One region of the Paenibacillus sp. 01T443 genome, then DNA from elsewhere that is predicted to be linked to it. Evidence: riboswitches for the same ligand, from Rfam matches in the RefSeq annotation. Region 1 holds a riboswitch; the other holds the start of a gene.

Region 1 (3,121 bases):
AACCGGTTATCATCCTTCCTTCACCAACGCTTGGCTGGAGGCGCGAAACGTTCCGAGCAGCAAGAAACCTTGCATTTGCTGGCGACGGGAATCGCGTTTGGCTTCCTTCCCTGCGGATTGACTTACGCGATGCAGATGACAGCCGCCTCTACCGGCTCCGGGCTGGAAGGTGCGGCTGTCATGGCGTTATTCGGCTTATCCACTTTTCCCGCATTAGCGCTTGCTGCATCTGTCGCAGCCTTCGCAAACAAAAAATGGCGCAGGTTTATGCGCAAAGCAAGCCTGGTGACAGCTATTGCGGTCGGCGTTATTTCAATTTTGCGCGGTCTTGCTGTTAATGGTTTGATTCCATCGATCAACCCGTGGTTGTGGTAGACGTTCTAGTGGACTGCTCGTAGGAGCCTAACGATGGTATAGGTATGATCAGACATCTCAAGCGTTAGGGTAGCCTTCCAAGTACCTGCCATTAATGGAACGCCATCACCTTCGTATTTTCCGGGTGCAGATTCGTCCATGTTGAATTCATAATCGCCGCAAACCATATCGAGCATTTCAAGCTTTACGTGTAAGGACGCGCCTTTAACGGGGCTTCCATTCAGATCGGTCAAATCGATTATAAAGCTATTGCGGTGAAGTGCTTTGGCCGGGTATGCGTCAATTGTCCAAATGATATTTCCTTCTTCGAAAGCATGCTCAGTAACAGGCGGAGGCGCTTCATCGCCCGGGCGAAGCCAAATAAATGCTATACCGGCAAGCAGCGCAATGATTATGAAAAAAAAGACGAACTTGAATAGTGACGAATGTTCTTTATGATGCGGCAGCATGTTGCTTAACCTCCTTCGTGCGACTGTATTGGATAAAGCACTTTTAAGTTACCTATGCAGTAATTCTATGAAGCAGAACGTAATAGATCAGGGTTAGGAGTGCCAATTGTATTGGACAAAATCAAAAGGACAGTGTATATTAACAACGGATAATTTCATAGTTTATAGACAGGTGCGGATAAGAGTTTGTCCGATAAGGAAGCGATAGCTTATTGGAACTCATTGATGCTTAATAGGGAAGCCCGGTTTAAATCCGGCACGGACCCGCCACTGTAAGGCAGCGCAGCAGTAATATAGATGTACTGTGCTAGCCGAGTCAGAAAATCTGCCTGTCTAAATTAAACACTTAAACCTACGTGGACTTAGGTACAGTGTTGGAGAAGCTTATCGCTTAGCTGTTTTTGGGAAAAGCGTATGATAGCATTTCTGGCACATTAGCCAGGGATGCTTTTTTTATTTATACGAAATAAATGATTAGGGGTGCAGTGAAAGATGAATGGAATTAACCGCAATATGATGAAAATACTGCTTGGCTTGCTTCTCACCATGATGCTTATCGTTACGAGCGCGTGCGGGGCTGACAAGAATGCAGTAAACCAGAACAATCAACAAGGGGCCAATACGGAGCAGGAAGCGTCGACTGAGCCAACGCCAGCTGCGAATACGACGGTATATCCTTTGACGATTAAAGATGATACCGGAACAGAAATTACTTTTGAAAAACAGCCAACCAAGGTCATTACGCTTGTACCAAGTGAAACGGAAACGATTTATGCCATTGGCTCGGGAGAGCAAGTCGTAGGTGTCGATCAATGGAGCGATTATCCGGAAGAGGCTGCTTCGAAGCCGAAGGTTGGCGATATGACAACCAATATAGAAGCTGTCGTAGCCTTGAATCCCGATCTCGTGCTTGCTTCATCGTCACTGAATACAGATGCAATTACCAAGCTGCGCGAGCTGAAAATTGCGGTGTATGCGACTGATCCGCTTACCTATGATGCAGTTATTGCCAAAATCGAAAATTTAGGTCATATTATGAATAAACAATCCGAAGCTAAGGCCGTAGCTGATCATATGCGCGATGTAAAGCAGCAGGTATCGGATGCTGTAAAAGATGTAGAGAAAAAGAAGGTATATTTAGAATTTTCACCGGGCTGGACGGTTGGCTCGGGCACTTTCCTTGATGAGCTGCTGAGCTTGGCTGGAGGTAACAACATCTCTGCTGGTTCTTCTGGCTGGTACGAGGTTAACGCTGAAGAAGTTGTGACACAAAACCCGGCACTCATTATTTACCCTGATCTGAAGGAGGACCCGAATCCGATCGTTGTTGGTATCGAGAGCCGCCCAGGCTGGGATGTCATCGATGCGGTGAAGAACAAGCAAATGTTTGCAGTGACCGAAAATCCGCTCGTCCGCGTAGGTCCGCGACTGGCAGACGGTTTGCTCGAGCTTGCCAAAGTGATTCATCCGGATCTCGTAAAATAATCCTATGACCTATAAATTAGCTTGGTATGGAGGAGCAGCTATGCTCCTTCTTGCTGTTTCTATCGTTGTTAGTTTAACTATTGGTTCGTCCGGGATCTCGGTTCGCGATGTATGGGGCATTTTGCTGCACCAGCTGCCTTGGCTTTCGGACAACCAAACTTCTTATTCACCTGGGGAAATTGCTATTGTCACGCAGGTAAGACTCTCGCGTGTGCTGCTTGCCGTGCTTGTCGGCGCTTGTCTTGCGCTTGCGGGTACAGGTTTTCAAGGGGTGCTGCGCAATCCATTAGCTGATCCTTATACGCTTGGCGTTGCCTCTGGCAGCTCGGTAGGTGCGGCATTCATCATTTTGTTCGGACTTCAAACCGTACTCGGCATGTGGACGATTCCGCTTGTAGCCTTCGGAACAGGTACCGTTACGCTGTTAGGTGTTTTTTGGCTGTCACGTAATAAAGGGGTTATGCATATTGAAACGCTTATTCTTTCCGGGGTCATCATTCAATCCTTTTTAGGCGCTTTTGTTTCCTTTATGGTTTCCATGTCTGAGGGTGTAGTCAATCAAATCTTATTTTGGTTAATGGGATCGCTAGCCATGAGAAGCTGGGAAAACGTATATATGCTAATCCCGTTTCTTGCGCTCGGCTTCCCTCTGCTGCTTGCCTACGGCCAATCGCTTAACTTATTTGTTTTAGGAGAGCGGCATGCGGCCCATCTAGGCATAAACGTTGAACGAACGAAGCTGGTTGTGTTAATCAGCTCGACGCTGCTTACGGCGGCGGCTGTTTCTGTGTCCGGCGTAATTGGCTTCGTCG
Region 2 (3,121 bases), on a different contig from region 1:
GCTTGTAAGCACTTGCACCAACTTGTGGCGCGATGCCGTTAACCTCGTACATCCAGCCGTCCCAGCCGCCTAATGTGCCCGCATCTTGGCCATCAATGCCTTGAACGTAAGCACCGAAGCTGCTGTCTACGATTTTGTAGCTGATTTTCGGATTCGCTTGATCAAGGGCGGTCTTAAGCGCATCAAGCGCCGTTGCCTGGTTTTTGATTTGCGATACCGAGACGGCTTGCTTGGTATAGATACTATCCGTGATGCCGTCGACTTTAACGCTTACCGAAACTGGCTGTTTGATTTCACCAAAGCGGTACCACACGCTTTTCAGTTGCTGGATATCGGTGAGGGCAATCAGTGCTTGTTCGGTAGCCATACCATTGCCTTTAATGTCGCTCTCATTCCATTTGAAAGTGCCATCCTGCAGTTGATAAAGCACAAATGAATCGAGAACGCTTTTGCCATTGGCCGTCCAAGGATCAGACAATACATCCTCGTTAATGGCAGTCAAACCCGAGACTACGGCGGACATGCTGTTTGAATTTGCTCCGTACATGACTTGCTCATTGTTTAACTGCTTTGTTTTCAAAAATGCCTTTATTCTTGCAATAGACTGCTGCACGGCGCTATCATTCTGATAGTTTCCTAGCGCAAGCAGACCCATTCCCGTCATATCAGAGTCAGAAGTACTTCCAAAAAATGCGAAGCCGCCGTCGCTAAGCTGTTTACTCAATAAAAAGTCTAATGCCTTTTGTTTTGCGGCTGCATTCCACACGCCCACATCACTGCCCAGCTTTGCGCCCGTATCGAGCGCAAGCATCGCCCACATGTGCTTGTTCGTGGAACCAAATGCACCGGTTGCTCCGTCTTGCTGCGCGGCCAGCTCTGCGTATAGGTTACGGTTGGTGTCCCAAGCACGAGCCGGATCCTCCCCCATTGCGAGCAATGCAAAAATAAATCGGATATACTCGGTTCCGGATACGGTAGATTTTGGATCTATCGTCTTCCAGCTAGGCAGTTTCCAGCTGCCGTCCTGCAGATTTTCTCCAGCCCCCCACAGCGCGACAATCTCCCACCAGGATTCCAATGTTTCATTTTTATTTTTAAAATGATTCACTGTTTTCCCAATCATTTCATTTAAAGCAGCGTTTCCAGTGTGATCGGCCGCTTTACTGACTTGGGGCGCAATTAAACTAAAGATTAAAACAAAACTTAAAATTGCAGGCAAGCTTTTTCTTAGGAATGTTTTCAAAGTAAGCAATGTTTTCTCTCCTTTTGGTTCATTTTTGGCAATAAAAAAACATCTTCCGCTTTTGGAAAGATGTTGGGGCTGTCACGTGCGTAAAAAAGCATAGGAAATACCTATAGCTGAAGCACGAATAAACATCTCCCTCCCATCCTCGTGAGAATTATAGAGCACTCTTATGGCAGGTCTCCTGGCTTCGCTTCATTGCTCGACTATCCCCTTCCCGTCCTAACCGGACAGTGGATAAAATGATTGTCAGCTCTGCGATACAGTGGCGGGACCGCGTCGGACTTTGACCGAACTTCCCTATTAAGCTGCTTGCGAATAGTTACTTCACGGCAGCACCATACTAGCTATTCTATGAAATTGTAAGTATCAGACTTGTGAATTGTATCAAAAATTTGTAGATTAGACAAAGGTCCAGTTTGTTTTTTTTCAATGCATATCGATGCAGCACTACTATTCCATCACTCGTTCGGCTTATATAGATTTATAAAAGGAGAGGGTTCCATGCTATTTACGATTTTCCTATTTGTTATTGCGGGACTAGCTGAAATTGGCGGCGGCTATCTGGTTTGGCTGTGGCTCCGAGAGTCCAAGCCTCTTTGGTTCGGTGTAGCCGGCAGTCTAATTCTGATTGCATACGGCGTCATCCCGACTCTGCAGAGCTTTCCTTCTTTTGGGCGGGTGTACGCGGCATACGGCGGAGTTTTTATTATTCTCGCTGTCCTGTGGGGCTGGCTTATCGATAAAAAAACGCCTGATTTTTATGATTGGCTCGGAGCCGTCATTTGTGTCGTTGGCGTCTCTATCATGCTGTGGGCCCCTAGAAGCTGAGCATGCATCGGCTCTTCCCGCATACCCTGCAACCCAAAGGGGCTGTCCCAATAGTAGTAAGCTCGCTGGAGAGAGAGCTCGCTTTGAACAGAAGTGTTGGAAAACATGAAAAAATAGCGCTGCAGTGGGCTATTCCTGTTGCGCTATTTTTCTGTTCTGGTCTATGGCTGCTTGCTTAAGTAGATTATGGGCAAGCGAAAGCCACCCGACCTCTAGGCTTACTTTTGACAAGCCGCGAAGCAGGGACCGCCGGAATCCCCGGTTAGTCTTCATCTGCCCGAATACACTTTCGGGTTCAATCATTCGTCTCGCCGACAACGCATAACCTTCCTCGCTGCGCAGCTTTTCCTGCACCCGCTGCTTGTAACGCATGTATCTCAGACTGACTCGAACCTCTCGGTCGCCTTGCGCCTTCGTACTAGCGGGATTGATGGGGCACCCTTCACAGCTCACACTGCGGTAATGACGATGTCGGATTTCAAATCCACTTTCTGTTATATCTTTACTTTCATAGCGAAAGACAAGTTTCTGTCCATTCGCGCATGTCCACGTATCTTCTTCCTCGTCGTAATGTCCATTGTCGAGCTCACTGATGTCCGTTTGCCATTTCTTCGATTTTTCCTTATGATACGAGCTGTGTTTGACCAACGCCTCAAGCTCTCCCTGTTCTAGGTAAGCCTAGTTCTCTTCTCCGCCCTATCCAGCATCTGCGATGATTGTTCCCGGCAGCTTTCCAAGTGCGGCTTTCAATTTCTCTAAATGCGTTTTAAGCATCGTGTATCCGTAGGGCTTTAGTCTCGCAAATCCAGGGCATCCTCTTAGCCGCCAGCCGCTCCGGTACACTGCAGTTTCTGCAGCAGAATTACGGTATACGCTTCTTTATTTTAGCTACAATGCATTTACTACAGCAGAATAGACGCCACACGTTCCTAATCGCTCAAAAATAGGCACTCCCATTGCAGAAACTGCATTGTACACCTCGATCCAACTCGTTTTTTGTCCATACATTGCAGTAACTACAACGTAGAACTCTGACCGAACTTTTAT

Evidence for each region. A riboswitch is a leader RNA that binds a small molecule or an ion and turns the genes downstream of it on or off. The one in region 1 is predicted to bind cobalamin.
Region 2: it holds a riboswitch for cobalamin, as region 1 does, so the genes downstream of both, AC1DLI_RS25545 (DUF4430 domain-containing protein) here and AC1DLI_RS28950 (ABC transporter substrate-binding protein) in region 1, are expected to answer to the same signal.

What each region holds. Positions count from the first base shown of each region.
Region 1 is NZ_JBFTPE010000024.1:65,646-68,766, reverse strand. It holds gene AC1DLI_RS28960 (sulfite exporter TauE/SafE family protein) at 1-375, shown strand, start outside; gene AC1DLI_RS28955 (FixH family protein) at 381-824, opposite strand; cobalamin riboswitch at 1,014-1,171, shown strand; gene AC1DLI_RS28950 (ABC transporter substrate-binding protein) at 1,317-2,309, shown strand; gene AC1DLI_RS28945 (FecCD family ABC transporter permease) at 2,314-3,121, shown strand, end outside.
Region 2 is NZ_JBFTPE010000016.1:122,477-125,597, forward strand. It holds gene AC1DLI_RS25545 (DUF4430 domain-containing protein) at 1-1,252, opposite strand, end outside; cobalamin riboswitch at 1,401-1,601, opposite strand; gene AC1DLI_RS25550 (YnfA family protein) at 1,748-2,074, shown strand; partial or broken gene AC1DLI_RS25555 (transposase) at 2,204-2,862, opposite strand.